One region of the Lysinibacillus sp. FSL P4-0201 genome, then DNA from elsewhere that is predicted to be linked to it. Evidence: riboswitches for the same ligand, from Rfam matches in the RefSeq annotation. Region 1 holds a riboswitch; the other holds the start of a gene.

What was found. Region 1 has a riboswitch for FMN ahead of MKY76_RS06410 (ECF transporter S component). Riboswitches for the same ligand answer to the same signal wherever they lie in the genome.
Region 2: it holds a riboswitch for FMN, as region 1 does, so the genes downstream of both, ribE (riboflavin synthase) here and MKY76_RS06410 (ECF transporter S component) in region 1, are expected to answer to the same signal.

Annotation. Positions count from the first base shown of each region.
Region 1 covers NZ_CP151995.1:1,330,378-1,342,409, reverse strand. The annotation lists gene MKY76_RS06435 (response regulator) at 1-132, shown strand, start outside; gene MKY76_RS06430 (ATP-binding protein) at 139-558, shown strand; gene MKY76_RS06425 (methyl-accepting chemotaxis protein) at 586-2,283, shown strand; gene MKY76_RS06420 (STAS domain-containing protein) at 2,322-2,708, shown strand; gene MKY76_RS06415 (sodium-dependent transporter) at 3,280-4,626, opposite strand; gene MKY76_RS06410 (ECF transporter S component) at 4,846-5,433, opposite strand; FMN riboswitch at 5,651-5,836, opposite strand; gene MKY76_RS06405 (hypothetical protein) at 5,981-7,267, opposite strand; gene sigX (RNA polymerase sigma factor SigX) at 7,264-7,818, opposite strand; gene MKY76_RS06395 (ATP-binding protein) at 7,876-9,651, opposite strand; gene MKY76_RS06390 (response regulator transcription factor) at 9,644-10,360, opposite strand; gene ccsB (c-type cytochrome biogenesis protein CcsB) at 10,475-11,656, opposite strand; gene MKY76_RS06380 (cytochrome c biogenesis protein ResB) at 11,653-12,032, opposite strand, start outside.
Region 2 covers NZ_CP151995.1:1,598,391-1,610,422, forward strand. The annotation lists gene MKY76_RS07815 (CAP domain-containing protein) at 1-156, shown strand, start outside; gene MKY76_RS07820 (VanW family protein) at 460-1,440, shown strand; gene MKY76_RS07825 (methyl-accepting chemotaxis protein) at 1,538-2,362, shown strand; gene MKY76_RS07830 (HAD-IA family hydrolase) at 2,409-3,026, opposite strand; gene MKY76_RS07835 (DHA2 family efflux MFS transporter permease subunit) at 3,235-4,620, opposite strand; gene MKY76_RS07840 (YibE/F family protein) at 4,986-5,762, opposite strand; gene MKY76_RS07845 (YibE/F family protein) at 5,759-6,883, opposite strand; FMN riboswitch at 7,104-7,229, shown strand; FMN riboswitch at 7,346-7,471, shown strand; gene ribE (riboflavin synthase) at 7,671-8,309, shown strand; partial or broken gene ribB (3,4-dihydroxy-2-butanone-4-phosphate synthase) at 8,334-8,960, shown strand; gene ribE (6,7-dimethyl-8-ribityllumazine synthase) at 8,979-9,461, shown strand; gene MKY76_RS07865 (spore germination protein) at 9,600-11,039, shown strand; gene MKY76_RS07870 (GHKL domain-containing protein) at 11,361-12,032, shown strand, end outside.

The DNA.
Region 1 (12,032 bases):
TTCTACGCCTATGCTTCACAGGATAACAGCTATGCACTACAAAAGTTTTCTCAAAAGTACAATTTATTTGATAATGATTACAGCGATGACATCACAGTCGTTTCAATAACAATTACATTAAAGGGTAGGTGATTGAAGATGGAATTCACACTCAATGTAAATCCTGATACACAAGCTATAGCCTTTATTGATCAAGTAATGGAGAATTATACAGAGTTATATAATCTACCTTATAAACGAGAGTTAAGATTTGTTGTTCATGAACTAGTCATCAATGCTGTAGAGGCTATGGGAAAAATTAATACACCCGCTCAAAAGGAGATTCAAATACAAGTAACTCAATCAAACGAAGAGATAAAAATAACAGTCACTGATGAAGCAAAAGGCATTGACGAAAAGGACTGGGACAAAGTTCTTCAATTCGATTTAGACAAATTTAATTATGCTGATCGTGGACGCGGTTTATTTTTTGTCAAAAATATGGTCGACCATATTTGGTTCGAAAATATTTCTGAAACAAAATTTTTAGTTGGTATTTCCAAAAAGATTCATCTATAAAGTAAACGTAAAATTGGGGGCATTTTAATGAAGTTATCTATACGAAAGAAAATGAATCTGCTTATATTTGGTTGTATTATTTTACTTACTTCCCTTTTAGCAGGAGTCAATTTTTTTGTTGCCAAGAACAATCTATTAGAAAGTGCTGATACAAAGCTTTTATCAGATATACAGTTGAGCTATGAATATTTAGACGCTAAATATCCTGGTGAATGGTCCATTAAAAACAACCAACTCTATAAGGGCGATATCAATATGGTAGAAAACTTTGAGGTAGCTGATAAAGTTGGAGAACTCACAAATGGGAATGCTGTATCCATCTTTCAAAACGATACGCGTATAAGTACCAATATAGTGGATAATGGTGAACGCGCTTTAAATACAAAGGTTTCTGACGAGGTTGCTACTGTTGTACTAGGAGAAAAAAAGCGCTTCATCGGTTCTGCCAATGTCTTAGGAAGTTTGCATCAAGCAGCCTATGATCCGATTGTAAATAGTCAAGGCGAGGTTATCGGTGTATGGGCAACCGCTGTCCCTACCGCTCCTTATATAAGCATTGCCACAAAATCAGCACTGGAGAATGTAGCGATTTCCTTAGTGATCGCCATTGTAATGATCGGAGGAATTAGTTGGTTCTTACAAAAGCAAATTGTTAATCCTATTAACATTCTAAGTACCAATGCCAAGGAACTAGCAGAACTAAATTTAAATGTTAAACTGTTAAACCCTAAAGGCAAAGATGAAATCGCTGAATTAGCACGCGCATTTAGTAGTATGAAAAATCATTTAACAGAGACGATAAAGATTGTGGCTGGTAGTGCACATCAAATTGCCAAGTCATCACACACTTTGGCAGAATCATCACATCAAACAAGTGAAGCATCTAATCAGATCGCACTAACAATGAATGAAATCGCCGTTGGTACTACCACTCAATCTGATCAGGCTGAACGAATAGTTTCAATGATGCAAAAAACGCTTGAGGAAGTATCAAAGAGCTTACAAAAGGCTGAAATCACTTTAAATAGCGCTATCGAATCCACTCATATCGCACGTAAAGGAGAAGAAGCCATCAATGAAGCGATTATGCATCTAAGTGATGTTACGAAAACAGTGTCTTATGCAACAGATTCTATCCAAAAATTAGGCAAGCGCTCTGAAGAAATTGGTGGTATTATTACCGTTATCACTGGCATCGCAGAACAAACGAATCTGTTAGCACTCAATGCGGCCATCGAGGCAGCACGAGCAGGTGATCAAGGGAAAGGTTTTGCTGTCGTTGCATCAGAGGTTCGTCAATTAGCTGAACAGTCAAGTTTAGCAGCTGGACAAATTACTAATCTTATTAATGATATCCAAGCGGAAACATCTGTGACAGTACGAACAATGGAAAGTAATTTACTAGCTGTCGAGGAGCAAGTAACGATCATCAATAAAGGCGGAAGTGCCTTAAAAGAAATCGTGGAGAAGGTTGTCGAAACTGAAGAAGGTGTCGAACAAATGAAAGTGGCATTTACACATGTTAACGACAACTCCCTAGATGTGCAACAAGCCATTCAAGATATTTCTCGCATCATCGAGGACGCTGCAGCAGCTACAGAAGAGATTGCGGCAACCTCAGAGGAGCAATATGCGACTGTTGCCGAAATTACACAAAGCTCAGATGAGTTATCATCAATTGCTGATAAATTACAAAATGAAGTGAATAAATTTAAGTTTGAATAAATCCCCAAACAAGAAAAGAAAAATGGAGGCGCTATAGGATGAATCAGAAGAAAATTGCAATGAATATTGACACAAAGGCTGATTATATTGTGATTGCGTTTACAGGCGATTTAGAATACGGGATGATTGAAGAAATAAAGTCAGAGCTGCAAACACTTAGCTTAGACACAAAACACGGATACATTATCGATATGCAAAGAGTAACAAATATTGATAGTACTGGATTCGGGATGATCGTTAATTTTGCTAAGAAGGTGTCTGTAAAAGATAAGAAAATCGCCATTATTGTCGTCGATGATTTCATTCGCAACTTATTCGCTATTTCACAGGTTGATAAAGTATTCCCTATTGCCGAAAGTGAAGAACAAGCAAGGAAGATTATTAAAGAAGATTGGCTAGGTGAGCTATCACTTAACGATTATTAATCTCTATAATCATAATAAAAGGTGTATTCCTATTAGACGGAATACACCTTTTTATGTTGTTAAAAAAGAAGATGTCAACGGTAGAAATAGTAACTTTGCAAGGCGAGAGGTTGATTTCCGTTCCGCCAGCGTCCTTTCCAGGGGGGCGTCCGATGAGCCGCTAAATCCCATAGGAGTGACGCTATCAACCATTCTACAAAGTGTCTTTACCTCATAGTAGCATAGTGATCAAATCACCCATTATCTGGATTCTTAGAGGGGATAGGCTCTTATTTTCAATGCGGTGAAGTGCTGAGTGACAACACCTCTTCATAAAGAGTAATGAACTCCTTTACTTTATTTGAAAACCTTTGCTAAAAAGATTGAGATTTTTTGGGTTGGTGTGGAAGGCTTCTTGACTCCCGTGGGATAGCGAGACAGGTGAGCCCCTACACGTAGGAAGCTGCTGGCACTCGCCTAAAGGAAAGCAAGTAGCCTTGCAACAGAAATCCATTTCTACACCTTTCTATTGGCTGTTTTGTTTTTAACACTAAGAGAAGGTATTTTTCCTATGGCGGAATATACCTTTTCTTTAATATTGCAGTAGCATATTAACAAACACAACTAGAATGATAATCGGTACAACAACTAGCATTAACATACGATATGTCGAATAATAGCCTTGTCCCATTTGACTACCCGTTAGCAATTCTCTCTTCACAAATTCTTTATCCACTACATAGGCAATAAAAATAGCAATGAATAAATTCCCTAGCGGAAGCATGATATTCGACACTAAAAAATCGGTTGCATCAAAGATACTTTTCTCAAAAATCATTATATCCGATAAAACACTCGAAGAAAGTGCTGCTGGAATAGCTGCAATAAATACGACTATACCAAGTAAAAGCGTCCACATCGGACGGGATTTCTGACTATGCTCCATAAATGCCGCTACGATAATCTCATATAAACTAAATGATGACGTTAATGTAGCAAATAAAAATAGCAATAAAAACATGGCTAAAAACACTTCACCAAATGGCATTTGACTAAATGCTGTTGGTAGCACCATAAATAGCAAGCCTGGACCCGCTGCTGGCTCTAAATCAAAGGCGAACACAACAGGGAAAATCGCTAAACCTGCTAAAAATGAAACAAGCACAGTTAACAGCACTACAGAACCCGCTGAATTCGGAAGACTGACATCTTTTTTTAGATAAGAGCTATATGTAACTAGACAAGAAAAGCCTACTGCTAACCCAAAGAACGATTGCCCTAGGGCTTCTAATAATGCCTTACCCGTAATATTCGAGAAATCAGGCCATAAGAAGAATTTTACCCCTTCCATTGCCCCATCTAATGTAACTGCACGCACAACAAGGACAATGAACATTATGAAAAGTAACGGCATCATCCATTTATTGGCCTTTTCAATCCCATTTTGTACACCTAATGAAATCACAAGTACGTTGGCTAATGTAAACAACACTAGACCAACTAGCGTAATCCAAGGCGTGCCTATAATTTTTCCAAATAATTCAGTTGGATCTACTGCTGGATCAATTACCGCGCCAGCTACACCTAGCCCGCTATAAATAAAGATCCAACCTCCAACTACGCTATAAAAAGTTAATAATAAAAAACAGCCTAGCACGCCCATTCGACCAATCCAAGCCCAGCCTGGCTTAGTTGGAGCAATTTTTTTATACGCTGTTACAGCCTCGGATTGTGTACCACGTCCTAAAACATACTCGGACAATAACATCGGTAGTCCTATTAACAAGGTAAATAATACAAAGATAAGGAAAAATGCTCCTCCACCACTTTGTCCTGTTACATAGGGAAGTTTCCAAATTGCCCCTAGTCCGATCGCCGCACCAGCTGATGCTAAAATAAAACCTAATTTACTAGACCATTGTCCTTTTTTTCCACTCATCTCTTCAAACTCCTCAAACATTCTAAACTCTTCTCTATTTTACATGAAAATATAGCTTTCGACTAGGTTATAATTATAAAGTACTAGTTAGCTTTTTTACCCCATTACTTTTTTCTATATTTATCCGTTAGTTTTGCCTTTCTATTCTTCACACTTTTCCCTATCCATCATTCCTTCCAACAAAAAACCTCAGGTATGTTCACCCGAGGTTAGTAAAAATTATTTTGTTATATAGATAGAACGCTGGCGGTCGATCCACTTGCGCATAGTTGTAAATAAAAACGCCATAATAGCCGTTAATAAAATACCTTTCACAATGTTAAATGGTAAAATCCCAGCGATAATCATTTTATAAAGTGAGTCACCTACAACAGGTTCCATTCCTAAGAAGTATGTGTACATCGGTAAAAATACTGCGTAGTTTAAAATACTCATCCCTACTGCCATTACGACTGTTCCTGTCGCTAAACCTCCAACAAGACCAGCAATTGTTTTAAAGCGATTAAAAATAAGGCTTACAGGCAAAATAAATAAAATACCTGTTGCAAAGTTGGCAATATGACCTACTGGTACACCTGTTGGCGTTCCAGAGAAAATCCAATCCAATACATTTTTAAATAATTCTACTAAAATACCAGCTACAGGCCCCATTGTGATGGCTGCTATTAATGCAGGCATATCACTAAAGTCGACTTCCAAGAATGCTGGGAATGGTGGAATTGGGAAATTAAAAAGCATTAATAAAAACGAAATACTGCTCAGCATGCCAATCGTAATAAACGATTGAAGTTTAACATTTTTCTTCATAGAAAACTCTCTCCTCTTTGCTGATTCAATCTCGCAAGAAGAAAGGTGACGATCTTTCAATTGTTAGCACGAAAAAACCCTTATGCATAAAGAGCACAAGGGAGAAAGGCATGACGAATAGGCGTCAATTTAAACTATTTTTGAGCACTGTTTAAAAAGCCATACAAAAAAAGCGCTCGGTCATAGTTTATTTCATAACAATGAATGACGATCGTACCTCCATCTTCTCCCATCCAGACTTTAACTGTCGGCCTCGGAATCACACCAAGTCAGCCATGCAAATAAATTTGCACAGGTCGCGGGCTGAAGAGCGAAGCATAAACCATTCGAGTTAATGGAAACATTAACGGTTCACCACTCTATTACCGCCGGTCGGGATTTTCACCCTGCCCCGAAGATGAATCATATTATTTTATACTACAACCTTACTATAATTAATTATTAAGAAAAAGTAAATAGTTCTGCTTAAAAAATTCCGATTAGATTTGTAAGTATTGTAAAAATGGAGCATTCCATGTTACAGGAATGCTCCATTTTTTGATTTTGACTAAGGCATATATTGTTTATTTGGCCCCACAGGCTTTGGCAAATACGTTTTTAAATCGAATCCTTCCCAGCTTTCTTGGACCACATTATCCAAGCGTAATTGTTGGTCAAAGCTAGCAGCAGTTAACATCATAGCTTCAATTAATTGGGTAGCGCGAATTGGCTCCATCGATGCTAAATCTAAGGGAATATCGAATGTTACGACTACACCTTCGGCTTCCTCTTTCACGGTATATGTTACGTTTTCAGGAACGACTGTTACATAAACATCATCATTTTTGTTTTTCATTAGTGTAAGCGCCTCTGTAACATTAGCAAATGTTTGACGGAAATCTGGTGACAGGTATTCTGCCCCACTACCATCTTGGTATAAATAATAATTAAAATGCTTGGCGTTTGTTAATGACATAGCTTGACTTGGCTCACCCTCCTGAGAAAACTCATAAGGTGTGCCATCTTCATTTTGAATCTCAACTTCCGTATATTCAGAATCCGAGAAGGTATCCTCTAAAGTCCCTTTGTACTCATTAACGGTAGCTGATGCAACATCATAGTCATTGTCCTTTGGTAATACGTGGACAAGCTTGTCTTCCTTCTCCTTCAGTTCACCTTTAAAAGGATGATAATCCGTAAACCCTTTGGCTTCTTCATCTATTTGAGGAGCATATTTTTCATACATCTGTAGGGTAGAAGGCTTTTCTGTTCCAAAATCAGTTGCTACACGCTCATTTGGTATCACATATGTCATTGGAACACTTTCTGCATCGCGTCCTGCCAAACCAATACGGAAAACGACAGCATCTTTCACATCTTCCTCATAGACAGACGACCGTAAAGATAACATACGCTCATGCTCCGATACAATACTGGATTGAAGTGCCTCATCCTGGGTAGCTGCCTCTTTAGCAGAACGATCTTCCTGTAACGTAGAGTAATTAGCCGTTTCTGGCGTACTAGCTAGATCTTTTTGGCTAGCGTCATTATTCATGAACATGAAGCCAACGAGTACCGTTATCGCGAAAACTGCTGCTACACTCGTAAAAATCGGCATTTTTCGGAACTTAAATCGTGATGGTCGTTCATCTTGAATCAAAGATTTACTTGCTTGTTGTGCTTCTTCATTCTCTATAGGTTGTTGTATCGCTTCTTGTAGGTGACTATTATCCTGCAAGCGAGCATCTGCCATTAACCGATTTAATATTTCTTCTTTTGAACGGCGGTCAGAAAGCTTAGGGGCATTGTTCAAGACATGTTCAAGCTGTTCATCATCAAATGGCTTATGTGTCATTGCCGTTTCGCCTCCTGTTCTCTAATCGGCTGTAGCTGTTGCCTTAAAAATTTAATGGCTCGATGCTGGGTCGTTTTTACCTTAGCTTCTGTCCAATCTAGTATTTGCGCTGTTTCTGCAATCGATAAATCTTGAAAATAGCGCATAATAATGACCATTTTTTGGTCGCCTGTACAGTTTTCAAGTGCTGATTCTACCTGCATAAATTCATCACTGGCCTGTAGCATATCTTCCGGTGATGGCGTGGTTGAATGGAGCTGTTCCGTTTCCCAGTCAAAGAAATCATGTGAATGCTTTTGACGTACAGCTTGCTTTCTAAAATGATCAATTGCTACATTTTTAGCAATAGCAAATAGCCAAGTTTTCTCACTACTATTGCCTGCAAATTGATCGTATGAGCGCAACACTCGTACATAAACTTCATGTGCTAAATCTTCGGCAAGTGTACGGTTTTTTACTAAATATATTAAAAACTGAAACACGTCTTGGTGATATGCATCGTATAGTCGATGGAACACGGAGTCATTCAAAGCACTCCACCCCCGTTCTATAATATTTGTCGTCTTACATTCATAGAAGTTACAGCCAATTAATAGCAATACTTGTTATTAATCGAACGGTAAATAAAACGTGAAGGTCGTACCCTCTTTCAACACACTGTCTACCATAATATTACCTGAGTGTGCCTTCACAATATTTCTAGCAATGGCTAAGCCGAGACCAGTTCCACCCTTGGAACGAGTACGTGCTTTATCTGCTTTATAAAAACGTTCAAAGACATAGGGTAAGTCCTCTTGAGGAATGCCATGTCCTGTATCTTGAACAGATATTTTAGCAAATGTCGGCTCCTGCTCTACTTTTACAGTCACAGACCCTTCATCTGTATGTCTCAGGGCATTGTCAACTAAATTTGTAAGCACTTGTTCAATGCGATCCTCATCTATATTAATCATGGCCTCGTCATTAAATTCACTCTCAAACAGCAGACGAACGTGCTTTTCTTTTGCTACCTGTGCAAATTTTTGTGTAATACGTTCGAAAGTAGAATTAATTGGTAATTCATCTTTATAAAGCGTCATATGCCCTGATTCCATACGTGCCAAATCTAATAAATCTGTCACAAGGCGACCCATTCGCTTCGATTCATCATAAATAATTTTGGTAATCTCATTTCGCTCTTCCTGATCCTGAATAAAATCGTCATCCATTAATGCTTCTGAGTAACCTTGAAGCATGGCAATCGGTGTCCGAAGCTCATGAGAGACATTCGCAATAAAATCCGATCTTAGTTTTTCTAAGCGATGCTGTTCAGTCATATCACGAATAACAGCGACAGCACCACGTATCATTTCCCCACTATAAAGAGGACTAATGGTAAATGTATAATAGCTGCCATCCATTTCAATTTCCTCTTCTAGTTTATCCTCAAACATCAGTACATGATCAAGCATATGATACAGCTCTGGCGGAATAGGTTTTGCACTTTGTGAGCCTTTGTTGACAAACCACTTTTGCATTAGACGTTCAGCTGGTGGATTACTTAATAATATTGTACGATCCCGATTAAACGTAATCACTGCATCTGTCATAGATGTCAAAATATTAGAAAGCTGTTCGTTTTCTTGGTTGATAACCTCTAAATTATGCTTTAATTGACGGCCCATTTGGTTGAAGGCAACGGCAAGCTGACCAATTTCGTCATTTTGGGTAGTAGGCATTTTCGCTTCAAAATTCCCTTTTGCAATTTCAAAAGCTAATTCACGCATTTTTCTTAATGGCGAAGTTATACGTGAAGAAAGGAAGAATGCGAAGAATGTCGTCAGCACAAATGCTATGAAGGCTGCTAAAAAGACAATTTTCGTAGTTTCCTTAGACGTTTTATGTAGCGCATCTGGGCTTTGGTAGATGAAGACAGCTCCATGTACTGCATTTTCAACATTTAGGGGAAAACCAAGTACGACATAAGATTCCATCTTTTCTTGATCAGTTGAAGAAGGCATCATCATTTCTTTAATAATCGGCTCATCTGATTGAAACACTTCATGAAAAGATTTATTGGCTAATATAGTATCTTGTATTTCTTTTTTGTTGACACCCTCTTGCATCGCAAAGGACACTTCAACATGACTGATAGCGATCAATGCATTGGTCCCTGTAGGTAAAATATCTTTTAATAATTCAGAGGTAGATTCGGCTGTTTCATTGTCATCTACTATACTAGCTACCGTTGCTGCTGTTTGTCGCAATGAAATTTCTGCTTGCTGCATATGGTAATTTTGAAGAAATTCAAGCATTAATACCGTGAAAACAAATAATACAAATGAAACGAGAAGCAATATGGTTACCCATAGCTTCCCGACAACACTATTCCATATTCTATTCATTGACAACCTCAAATTTGTATCCAACGCCCCAAACCGTCACAATCATTTTAGCAGCGTTTTCAGAAACTCGGTTGAGCTTTTCACGTAAACGTTTTACATGTGTGTCTACTGTGCGTAAATCACCAAAGAAGTCATAATGCCATACCTCTTTTAGTAGTTGTTCACGGTCAAATACTTTGTCTGGCGATTTCGCTAAAAAGTACAGCAATTCATACTCTTTCGGTGTTAAATTAACCTCAATGCCTTCTGCAGTCACACGATGTGCATCATGGTCAATCATTAAGTGTTGGAACACCACTAAATCTTTTGAAGAAGATGCATTAGTCGTTGGTGAGAAAGCCTGTGAACGACGTAAAATAGCCTTCACACGTAACACAACCTCACGAGGACTAAATGGTTTTACGATATAGTCATCTGCACCAAGCTCAAAGCCTTGTACACGGTTCGCTTCTTCGCCTTTGGCAGTTAATAAAATAATTGGTGTTGCTGCGCGCTCTCGAATTTCTGCACACACTTCTAGCCCATCTTTTTCAGGCATCATAATATCAAGTAAAATACAGTGATACTCTTTTTCTAAAGATTTCTCGATCGCTTGTTCTCCATTTTCGGCCTCGTCAACAAGGTATCCTTCTCGCTCAAGATACATTTTTAATAAGCGGCGAATACGATCCTCGTCATCTACTACTAATACTGAAATATTTTCTGACACTTTCACGATCCCTCTCTTCCATCTTTCTCTAACTTCTATTGTACATGGTGTGACACATATTGAAAAGAAAAGAAAGCCTCTTCGCTACAGCGAAAAGGCTTGTTGCTTCACAGGTTACGCGTAGGAGTGTAAACCTGCAAGAATTAAGTTAACAGCAATTAGGTTGAATAAAATAATCCCAAAACCAATTAGTGCTAACCAAGCAGATTTTCGACCTTCCCAGCCTTTTGATAGACGTAAATGCAGGAATGCTGCATAGAATAACCATGTAATAAGAGCCCATACTTCTTTTGGATCCCAACCCCAGAAACGACTCCAAGCAATTTGTGCCCAAATCATCGCAAAGATTAAAGCACCAAGGGAGAATACAGGGAAACCAATCAGCACTGAACGATAACCAATTTCATCAAGTAATTGTAAATTGACACGTTTAACAAGTGGTTGGAAAATGGCACTAATTCGACGACGAGCAATTAAACGAATTAATAAATACAACACAGATCCTACCAATAATGACCAAACAACGGTTGTTAATTTTTTAGCATTAATTAACGCTGGCATTTCTACTAATGGCGACATGCCATGTTCTTCTATCACTTCATATTCATTCATACCGAATACTGGAGGTAAATTGTAAATAATTTTACGAGTAGTTCCTTCTTTATCCACATAATTATAACTAGACTCATAATCCATAGCACTAAATGTAGATGTTACCGCGACAAATCCAACAACTACTACAAGACAGTACATGACAGCTTCTAACCAAAAACGTTGTTTAGAGGGCTTTGTTAAATCTACTACTTTTAATAAGTAAATAAGTCCTGCCACAGCACTAATGGCTAAAATAGATTGCCCTAATGCTGCTGTAATAACGTGAATTGTTAACCAATGACTTTGTAATGAAGGCACTAATGGACTTACTTCTTTCGGGAACATTGCTGCATAAGCAATAATCAAAAGCGCAACAGGCAGTGCCACTAATCCAAGTGCAGTCAAACGATAAATAAAATAAATTAGGATAAACGCGCCGACAATGAACATACCAAAGGCAGTTGTAAATTCGAACATATTACTTACTGGCGCATGTCCTGTATAAATCCAACGCGTAATAAAATAGCCAAGCTGTGATAGGAAACCAATAATAGTAACCACAATGGCAAGCTTGCCCCATTTGCCAGTATTTTTACCAGTAGCATTACCTTGCTTAATTGAACCACCAAATAATAATGTCGCAACTAGATAAGCAATAAACGCTACAAATAGTAAGTTTCCACTTAAGTCAATCAAACTCATAAGGTGTTGTCACCTTCCTTTTCTTTAATGCCACCATTAGTGGACTCTTCGCCAGCCTCATCTTTCTCTAACTGATCTTTATACGGAGGCAATGCAGCAAATGTTGTAACAGCATCTAAATCCTTTTTCATGCTGAACATATTTTTGTTGACATGGGCAGCCATTAACACACGGCCGTCTGGTTCCACTTGAAGCCATAAACGACGATGATTCCAGTAAGAGCCAATGGCAACACCGATCATAAAGATGACCCCACCAACAAACAGAATAGGGATGGTACTATCTTTTCGCACCGTAATACCTGACATATCACGCATCTCTGCACTAGCAAATTTCATTCTGTATTTATTTTCACCCAGTGGTTCTAAAGGAGGCT
Region 2 (12,032 bases), 270 kb from region 1:
ATCGCGAAGGGCCAACGCTCCGCACAGGAAGTTGTAACGGCCTGGATGAACAGTGAAGGACACCGTGCCAATATCCTTAATAAAAGCTACACACATATTGGTGTAGGCTATGTACAGGAAGGTAATTACTGGACACAAATGTTTATTCAAAAATAAAAAAAGAAAGAGTATCTATTGGCTTTTGTGACAGCTAGTAGATGCTCTTTTTCGCGTTAAATTCTAAAGTATACCGTATTGGAAGCGTATATTACTTCTTCTAGAATTAACATCCCCCTAAATCATTAAAAGGTTAATTAAGTACAAGAATACACATCAAACTATCTTTAGATATGTCAGGCTAAGGATAATGTAGCGTGTTTTTGCTATCTTGACAAATAAAAATAACCAAAAAACAACACACTATGAGCAATAGACGAATAAGATGTCTCTGTAGTATGAAGATAGAGGTGGTGTTTATGGTTGAAAAAGAAGTGGTTAGCTACATGTTGCGTTATCTGTATGACGGGTCTCGTAGGTTGTGAAAAAACAGCAGTCCCTGATAACAAGCTAGAACAAGAAATTCAACAACGTGAGGAAATAAAGCAACCTGTTACATATGAACAAGAACAAATGATTGATCCTATTGTAGAGGTTGTTGATCCAACTACGAGTAAGGTACTTAAAACAATATCTCCAAAGGAATTTGGCTTCGATACGGACCCACAAGCCTATCAAAAGCATATCGAACAATTAGCAAGGGAATGGGCAAGAGGAACGGACACATCAAATGGCTATGATCAGCGTATGATGCTTGATCGATTGGATGAAAACGGGCAAGTGATCAAGGGGAAGCCGCAAATCATTTTAAAGGAAAGTGAGCTAGTGGAGCGTATTATCGAAGCTTCTGCGACTGGCGGTCAGGTAGAAATGCCGCTCTATATAACAGAAAGTGGCTATTATTTTGAGGATCTTCCTTTATTAGAGGAAGTAGTTGTTGCATCTTATACAACTTATTTCAATCGTGCTGATTTAGGAAGAAATAAAAATATTGAGCTCTCTGCTAGAGCCATTCATAATGTGATTGTAGGCAGTGGCGATTATTTTTCTTTTAATACAATTGTAGGTCCAAGAGATGAGGCAAATGGCTATCAACCCGCACCTGAAATTATTAATAAGAAGGTAGTCATGGGAATTGGTGGTGGAATCTGTCAAACTTCTTCAACCTTGTTTAATGCAGTAGACCAAATTCCCGTCAAATATGTTGAGCGCCATCATCATTCGTTAGATGTAGGATATGTCCCAAAAGGAAGAGATGCTACGGTTTCTTATGATACGTTAGATTTTAGGTTTCAAAACTCAAATGATGTACCATTTTTAATTAAGGCAAGTTATGGAGAGAATTCTCTAACAATTGAAATTCGAACGGCAGAAAAATATGTAGAATTATTGAAAAAACCATAATGTTGTAAGGAGACACCACTGGACGTTGGTGTCTTTTTTCGGATCGCATGATATAGTTAAATTGATACAATTCAGAAAATTTTAGGGGGAAAAGACAATGCATCCTAAACTACAAGCAACTATTGATTCGATTGATTTATACCAAGCAACTTACCCAGAGGATGCTTGTGTCATCGTGGCAGATACGGAAAAAGTGCTTGCCTACAAACCAGGAAAAAAGGTTGACTTAAAAGTTGGGGTTGGTGACCCAGTACATAAATATCGAGGTACAGCAACAGAAATAGCGTTAAGTTCAGGAAAATTTGTGAAAGAGGAGCGTAGCGCAGAAGGTTTTGGTATGGCCTATATCGCCTCTGCCCAGCCTATTTTTGAAGGAGGACGTATTATTGGCGTAGTAAGTGCCATTATTTCGAACGAAAAAATGGATAGTATGCGTCTATTGGCAACTGAGCTTTCGAGTGCTGTAGAAGAAATGACAGCTACAAATGAAGGATTAGCCACTGCCAGTAAGGATGTATCCAATCGTTTGGAAGAGCTATCTAATTTCGCGGAATCGATGACAGGCAATATTGAACAAATTAATGTGATTGTCCATTTAGTAAAAGATTTAGCTATGAAATCGAGAATTCTTGGTCTAAACGCATCGATAGAAGCAGCACGTTCAGGTGAGCATGGGCGTGGCTTTGCGGTGGTCGCTTCTGAAATACAAAAAATGTCCCAGAGTAGTACAGAAAGTGCTGATAGCATAACTGTGCAACTAGAAAATATTAAACAATCCATCGATCAGGTAAATGCATCAACAAATCAAATTGCTGCGTTTACACAGCAGTTTGCTGCGAGTATGCATGAATTAACAGATGCCTACAAAGGGGTTAATAGTACAGCAGAAAAGCTAATGCAAATTAGTGACATCAAAGGATAGGCATATAAAAAGGATAATAGACAAGTGCTATTATCCTTTTTCATGATTAAATGATCTCTAAAATTTCCTGTGGTGTTGAGACACTGTATTCAGGTTCGTCATTTTGCACGACTTCTTTGGCATCATAGCCCCATTCCACCCAAATAATTGGTATACCGGCTTTCTTACAAGCAACAATATCCCTTTGCTCGTCTCCAATGTATACGACGTTAGACGAGTCGACATTTGCTTCCTTTAAAAACTTTTTCATTACTTTGTCCTTACCAAAAATGCGGTTGGAGCAAAGTACATCTGCTACACAATGAATACCGTTCATTTTAAGAAATTCTAAAATATTCTCTTTAGAGTTTGAGGAAATAATCAGGATTTTATAGCCTCTTTTATCAATCTCTATTAATAGTTCCTTCATTCCTTCAAAAAGATGAACATCATTTAATGATTGACGATACAATTTATAAAATTGCGGTAAAATCATAGGCAACTTATACATTGGAAAGTCGAATAATTTACTGCGTTCTGAAATTGATAATTTTTTTAATGTATCAATTTCCTTTAATTCAATGCCTTTAAATTTATATTTTTGGGCTAAAGTATTCCATGCTGAGGCAAACACAGCAGTAGAATCTGCAAGCGTCCCATCAAAATCAAAGATAATATGCTTCATTGCAAACTTTCTCCTTTTTCATCTCGTTGTATTGACGTTCTATGCTAAAAAATGTTACATGGAATGGGCATCTAGTATTCTTGCAATAACAACCATTTTGAGCGTACGTAAACATCTTATGGTAAATATTATCAGAAAATACGGCGATTGCAATGAAAATGGTACAACAAAAGGAGGTGTCTCAAAAGTCCATTGAGACACCTCGACATTATTGTGTTTTTTTCAAAAAGAAGGAGAGTATGACATTGATTATTGCCAGAACAAAACTGATAGAAAAGACAAAGGCTGAACCTGAAGCTGCTGCTTCTTGCGTATTAGTTGTTATGTCACTTAGGAGGTGCTGTTGTTTTGCTGAGAACAACGACACCATCACAGCAATACCAATTGCACCAGAAACTTGCTGAGAGGTTTGTGTAATCGCAATGCCATCTGGAAAGTATTGTCTTGGTAAGGCATTCAGCGTATTTGTTTGAACAGAGGCTAATACCATTCCAACACCAAGCATCATGATAATATGCGTTACGACTAATAGCCAAGTAGCTGTTTCTGTACCAGATAAAGCATAAAGTCCATACCCGATTACAACAAGTATAGTGCCAGGCGTAATGACTGCACGAGGGCCATATTTATCGAAGAATTTACCGATTGTAGGGGCTAATATACAGTTTAATAGACTACCAGGAAGCAACATTAAACCTGTCCCAAAAGCCGATACGAAAAGGACCATTTGCATATACATAGGAAGCACTACCAGCATAGACAACATATTGAAGAAGTTAATCATATTCATAAGAAGACCTAACACGAACATGGGGTATTGAAACGCTGTCAAATTTAACATCGGATGTTGCATTTTCAATTGACGTAATACAAATAAACATAAGGCGATTACCCCTAGCAAAATGGTGCCTAGTACAGTAATATTTGACCAGCCTAAATCTCCGCCAGCACTGACACCATAAACGATGCCACCAAAGCTAATGGTAGATAAGAGAATGGACCAAAGATCAATAGCCAGCTGCTTTATTTCATTTACATTAGGAATAAAGATAAAGCCAAAAATAATAGAGAATAATAGGAAGGGGATGGTAACCCAGAATATCCAGTGCCAGGACAAACTATCTAAAATCATCCCAGCCAAGGTTGGACCGAAAGCGGGTCCAGCTAAAATAACGAGACCCATTACGCCCATAGCACTACCACGTTTATTAGCTGGGAAAATTGTGAAAATCACATTTTGCGTTAAAGGTAATATAATCGCAAGTCCTGCTGCTTGAATAATACGTGCTAAAAGTAGGACAGCAAAGACGGGTGCAACGGCGGCAAGTATAGTACCAATTATCGAAAAGAGTAAAGACGCCATAAACATTTGGCGAGTAGTAAACTTTTGCATTAAAATGCCTGTTACAGGTACTAAAATGCCTAATGTGAGAAAGTATCCTGTTGCAAGCCATTGGATGGTTGTAGCGTCCACATCGAAGAGCAGGCTTAGCTCTCCAAGTGCAATATTTAAAGCTGTCTCACTAAACAATCCTACAAAGCCAGCTACTAAGAGAGCAGCCATAATCGGACTTGTTTTTATTTCTTTATTCACAGTAAAAGCTCCTTTAATAAATGTTAGACGATCATAGGAGATTAAAATACAGAATATTTAGAAATTAATAGACGAATTTCTAGCAATCTTTTATTTTCTGCACAATAAAATGACCATGACGATGTTATCGTGATGTGGATTATCAGCGATCGTTTTTCCTATTAGCCAGTACACCTCCACGATACTGGCTTTTCTGATTTTTACTATAGCAAAAAAATTTTCTCGAATGTAAGTATTAATTCTAGCTTCATCTATACGATTTCACAATTTGGACAAACATTTTTGACATAGCATTCATTTTTTGAATGAATTAGAGGAGAAACGACGAGCACCTATCACAAATGCATGATAGGTACTGGTAATTTTTATAAAAGTTTTTCTGTTTTTTCGCGTGTTCGAATTAAATAAAAGGCATTGATGCAGGCGGCAATCGGAATAATCAATGCAATGCCGATTCCTGCACAAAAAATGGTTGTCATTTCGGCACTAAAAACCTTGGAGTTAACAATTTCCCCAATCGAATAGGAGAGGTCCTTGAACCAGATTAATAAGCTTAAATAGCCACCAAAGAAAGCAAAAAATAACGTATTAGTATCGGTTCCTAATATATCTCTTCCTATGCTTAAGCCAGCTGTAAATAATTTTTTTCTACTCATCGAAGGATTGCGATAAAAAATCTCATGCATAGAGGTAGCGATGGAAATGGCTACATCCATAATGGCACCAATCGTACTCATAATGATGACTGATGCACCAATCTGCACAAAATTAACACCAATGTAGAGAGAAAAGATGCTGATTTCTTCAGTTGATTCTTCGCCAAACCCTTGGATCATCGACTTTTCCGTTACAAAGGTAATAAAGAGTAGTAACATACCTATCGTCACCATCGTCGAGATAAAGGCTGTAATGGTTTTACTGTTTGTTTTATTGATATAGAAAAGACTAATACAGCTAATGACCGTACAGGCAATAAACGTCAAGATGATGGGGCAATTTTTAGGGTTTGTCATTAAAAAAATGGTGACAAAGAGCACACCAAAGTTTAGGAATAAAGAAAGAAATGAGCGTATCCCCTGTCTACCGCCGACAAGTACCATTAACACGAATAATATAACTGCTAATAAGACGACAACATTCATCCTTGAACCCTCTTTCGATTGATGAAAAATATAGCGGTATACTGACTGATAGGAATCGTAAGGACAACACCAATACCCCCTGCTAAGGCACGGGCTAATTCTAAAGAAAGATTTAAGGACAATGTAAGCCCTAATGTGGAAGAATTTTTTAAATAGAGAATAATCATAGGTATGGAGCCGCAAAGGTAGGCAAAGAATAAGATACTTGTAATGGTACCCATAATATCTTTACCGATTTCATGTCCCGAAGATTTCAGAGCCTTGACAGAGATTGTAGGATCTTGCTCGTATAAAGCAAAAATCGAGGAAGCCATTGTAATAGAAACATCCATTACTGCCCCAAGTGAGCCAATAAATAAACCTGCCATAAAGACGGTACGATAGGGACGTGTTAAAAATTGCATTTCTTCATAACGAAGACCATTTTCACCTGTCAACCACATTACAATAGAGCTTATGATAAGCGCTATAACAGTGCCTAAAAGTGTGGACACGATGGCTACATATGTTTTTGTATGCAATCCACTAATAAGTAGTAGCGAAATAATCGTAAATAGCAGGGCGCAAATGCCGCTGACTAATAACAGGCTTACGCCCCCATGCTTCACATAAAGATCTAATGCGAATGATAAAATCACAGCATTGACACTCAAACTAATGATAGAAAATAAGCCTTGTCTTTTACCTACAATAAGTAGGGCAAAAATAAAAATCCATGCAATCATTACCATGGTTTGATCTCGTTTTAAATCGAGAATGGTTCCTGTTAAAACAGATTGTGTTTTGCGATCATCTAGCGTGACAAAGATTTCATTGCCTACATGGTATTCTTGATCAAAAGCACCAGACGAAGAATAGTCATTCGTCAAATGAATGGATTGCCCCTTATGCTGACCATTTTTGATAATGGCCATAATCTCCTGTGTAAACAAAAAATCCTCATTTTCATACATATCTGTCATGGGTTCTGATGCTGTTACATCCACTTGCGTTATTTCCGCTATCGGTCGATCATAAAATTGTTCGTTATGATGTACGAAAACGATCGAAACCCCACAACAGAGTGCTAATAGGGCATAGAAAATAGCTTGTTTAAAAGGTATATTTTTAAAAAATGTCAAGTAAATGACCTCCAAACTGCTAGACTGAATAGTCACTTGTAAAGGAACGTTTTTTTGATTAAGAAGTTCCATAAACAGGTTAAATGTCATCATTTTAATAATATCTTTTACATTTTTCAAGTCGAGTCAGAGCTGTTTAAAATTTATGCTTCGAAAAAAATTTAAAAAGAAGGATGGATAATATAATAAAATAGTGTTATCGTAAGACTAGCTAAATAAAAATATTCTTCGGGGTAGGGTGAAATTCCCGATCGGCGGTGATGAAGCAATTCAAAGTCCGTGAGCGCAAGCTGATTTGGTGCAAATCCAAAACCGACAGTTACAGTCTGGATGGGAGAAGGGTAAAAATGCGAACTTTTTAAATTGATACTAATTTAGAAGGTTTATTTGACTATGCATTTATTACAAAACTTCCCAATCATCTTGTGGGAAGTTTTTTTATTTAGCTACAATCGAATAGAAGATGTTCTTCGGGGTAGGGTGAAATTCCCAATCGGCGGTGATGAAGCAATTCAAAGTCCGTGAGCGCAAGCTGATTTGGTGCAAATCCAAAACCGACAGTGATAGTCTGGATGGGAGAAGAACGAATGAGATGACGGTCTATGAAAAAATTGTTTTCAAATAGGCTTATTTGTTGATGTCTTATACTCCCAAAACCCCTTTGATGTAAAGGGGTTTTTATTTTTTATTGCTAACGAGAGAAGGGAGAAGGATAAGGCACAAAAACAGGTGGATCAACTTTAAAAGTAAAGGATAGAAGTGCTAATAAAGTAGAGTAGGTGATGGAATGTTTACAGGACTTGTAGAGGATATTGGTATCATAAAAGCCGTGCAAAGCGATCGGGACAGTATGGAAATTACGGTTCAATCAGCTAAGATAACGGAGGATGTCAAGCTTGGTGACAGTATAGCGGTCAATGGAGTTTGTTTAACAGTGACAAATTTCACACAACAGCAGCTTACGATGGATGTTATGCCTGAAACAGTCAAAGCAACAAATCTACAGCAGCTGGCAATAGGCGATTCTGTTAATTTGGAGCGTGCCATGCCTGCTAATGGACGATTTGGTGGCCATTTTGTTGCTGGTCATGTTGATGGAGTCGGCAAAATTTTGCGAAAACGTCCAGTAGCAAACGCCGTTTATATTGATATCGAAATGTCAGAGGAGCTAACCAACTTTTGTATTCCAAAGGGTTCCATAACAATTGATGGCACAAGCTTAACCCTTTTTCATGTTGAAGCCAATAGTGTCACAATTTCACTTATTCCTCATACTTACAAAGAAACCGTTTTAGGTATGAAGAGGGTTGGAGCAATCGTTAATATCGAAACCGATTTAGTTGGAAAATACATTATAGGGCAATTAAAAAAGGGGCAAACAACGCCAGCTATTACAAGAGATTATTTAGCACAACATGGTTTTTAAATCACAGAATAGGAGTTGATCATCGTGCTACATTCAATTGAAGAAGCCATAGAGGATTTAAGGCAGGGCAATATGATTGTGGTGGTTGATGATGAGGATCGAGAAAATGAAGGAGATCTTCTGGCACTCGCTGAATTCATCACACCAGCAACAATCAACTTTATGGCAACCAATGGTAGAGGTTTAATTTGTACGCCGATTTCGCAGCAGCTTGCACAAAAGCTAGATTTATATCCAATGGTTCAGCACAATACAGATAACCATCAAACCGCATTTACGGTAAGTATCGATCATGTAGAAACAACGACAGGGATTAGCGCCTTTGAGCGTGCGCTAACGATACAAAGAATGATAGAAAAGCAAGCTAAGCCAACTGATTTTCGTCGACCAGGCCATATTTTTCCGTTGATTGCGAAAGAGCAAGGCGTGCTGGAACGGAGAGGGCACACGGAGGCCACTATTGACCTAGCGAAGCTTTGTCATAGCGTACCTGCAGGTGTTATTTGCGAAATTATGGGTGATGATGGGCATATGCTTCGGTTTGAAGAACTAACAAATTACGCTGCACATCATGGCTTAAAAATGATCTCGATAGAAGCATTGGTTGCTTATCGTAAACAATTATCCACTAATAAAACTAAAATTTCTATGTAAAAAGGAGAAGGAACAATGGGTCAAACATTTGAAGCACAATTAATTGGAACGGATTTGAAAATTGCAGTAGTAGTGGGTCGTTTTAATGAGTTTATTACTAGCAAATTATTGGATGGGGCAATGGATGGTTTAACTCGTCATGGGGTTGATTCTGCATCTATTGATGTTGCATGGGTGCCAGGGGCTTTTGAAGTTCCTTTTATAGCAAAACAACTGGCAGAAACAAAGAAATATGATGCTATTATTGGTTTAGGTACTGTTATTCGTGGCTCTACAACACACTATGACTATGTTTGTAATGAATCAGCAAAAGGCATTGCCAATGTGTCATTGTCAACGAATGTACCTGTTATTTTTGGAATTGTTACTACTGAAAATATTGAACAGGCAATTGAACGTGCAGGAACAAAATCTGGTAATAAAGGCTATGATGCGGCAATGTCTGCAATTGAGATGGCAAATCTAAAGAAAATGATTGGATCAGGACAATTTGAATAGTCTTCACAACATTTGTTTCTTTGAATATTTTGAACAACCATGGGAAAAATATGCTTAAGTGTATTTATTGAAGGTGATTGTTTTCATAAATGTACTAATCTTGAGCTGGCTCAGTAGGAGATGAGAAGTATTTCATCAATGGAACAAATTAATTTGAAAATGTTGAAATCACTATTTCAACGCTCTGCTGATGTGATTTTCCAACAATATAATTTTCAGCAATATACAGTACATTTGATAACTTGTGATGCAATGGTCAATGAGCAAATACTTCAAACTGTGGTTGTTCAACGTGTTCAATCTTTGTTATGCAATGTCACTGAGGACATGCTAGAGGAAGAAATTGAACAGCATTTACACATTCCCTATTTACAAAAGATTTTATCGAAAGAGGATGCGATAACTAGGGTCTATAAAGGCCATGTTTTACTGTATTTTGAAGAAAATCAATTACTTTATTCTAGTGATATTTCAAAAAGACCCAATCGAGAGCCTGGGGAAACAACATTAGAACTAGTAGTAAAGGGACCTAGAGATGACTTTATTGAAGATGTTTTTATTAATATTGCTTTATTAAGAAAACGATTACCGACTAATTCTTTTAGTGTAGAGACATTAGAAATTGGTAAGCGTTCTAAAACAACCGTAGCCATACTATATATGGAAGACATTGTGAATTTAAATATGCTGGAACAAATTCGACTTCAATTACAAAAAATTGACACGGATATTGTTATCAATGGCGACTTATTAATGGAAAAAATTGAAAAGACAGCGACAATTCTTCCAAGACATGATTATACAGGAAGACCTGATTTTGCTATGCAGGCCTTAATTAGAGGAAGAATACTCTTAATGATTGATGGTGTGTCCTATGCCATAATTACACCTACAAATATTATGTTGCTCTTTAAATCGGCAGAGGATAATGAGTACCCACTCATTGTTAGCTCGATGGAACGATTACTCAGAATTGTCGGTATATTAATAAGTATGCTACTGCCAGGTTTTTGGCTTGCATTGACGACTTATCATCAAGAGCAGCTTCCGTTTCTTCTACTTGCTACGGTTGTAGAATCGAGGTCAGGATTGCCCTTTCCAACCATTCTAGAAATTTTAATGATGCTATTTATGTTTGAATTGTTTCGAGAGGCTAACTTGCGCCTTCCTAGTGCAATCAGTGGCTCAGTTAGTGTGGTAGGGGGACTAATTATTGGGGATGCAGCGATTAAAGCAGGTGTTACAAGCCCCTCAATGATAGTTGTGATTGCCATTTCTAGTATCGCTGCATTTACATTGGTCAATCAATCCTTTGTGACGGCTATGAGTATTTTTCGATTAATCATTATTATGGCTTCGGCGTTTTTTGGATTATTTGGTTTTTTTATATCCGTGTTTTTCATCCTTTTATACACTGCGAATATGAGAGTCTTGGGAGTGCCATACGTAAACTTTAGTGCCGATTTTGAAAAGGGCAATATACGTAAGTCCCTATTGCGACTATCTCCAAAGGGCTATAGTAAACGACCTACCTTTCTAAAGCCGCAAGATCAAACGCGGACTTCAAGAAAAAAATAAGCATATTGTGATGAGATCAGGTATTGTCGATACCTGATCTTTTTTTGATACCTTTGCTTTAGTGGTTTTTTCAATTTTCCATTTAAATAGGAAATGAGACATAAAAAGTTATTACTTTTCTTTTTAGTTTACTTTCTTGTCAAGGATTATTAAACTATTTGTTACAGTGTGTAATTTTGGGTATGAATAAAATAAAAATTGATTTTGTGTTTTAATTTATGTAGGATATACAAGCAATGTTTGCTTTACAAACAAAAAATAGAGTTAATTATAATATAATAATATTCTAGAATATTTATAGATGAGGAAGTACCGTTTTTTATGAAAAATAGAAAAATAAAACTAATATTAATTCTATCAACGATTTTATTATGTTTGTTTACAAGTTTAAACATCTTTACATCCTATGTAAAAATAAAAAAGACCGTTGAAGAGTCGATTGCCAATCAAAGCTTAGAGGCAGCCCATTCTATTGCTGCATCCATAGATACGGATGCCTATCAGCAATTTTTAAATAATCCACAGGAAAATGATTATTATTGGAAAGTAAGAAATTATTTAAACGATGCAAGGATAAAATTAGGTGCACTATTTGTTTACACCTTAAAGGTGGATAATCCTGAAGTATCTATAGCCATGATTACAGGGATGCCAAAAGAAATGAAAGAGGGCTTCGGTATTGGCGTGGTTTGTACTGTTCCTGCAAAGCATGTTGAAAAGGCCTATAATGGTGAAACCTATGTTACAGAGGTAATTCATGATTCTGAACATGGGTCTTATTTATCTGTTGGTGCACCCATCAAAGATGATAATGGAACAATTATCGGGTATTTAGGCATTGACATTAGTGCAGATACGCTAAATGGTATTAAGGGTAAAGTCATTGAAGACAACCTATTTAATTTTATTTTTAATGGTGTACTTATTTTAATTGTCATCGGTTCTTTTTTATTTTTACAAAGATGGTATCAAAAAGAGGTAGCGAAGGAAGTT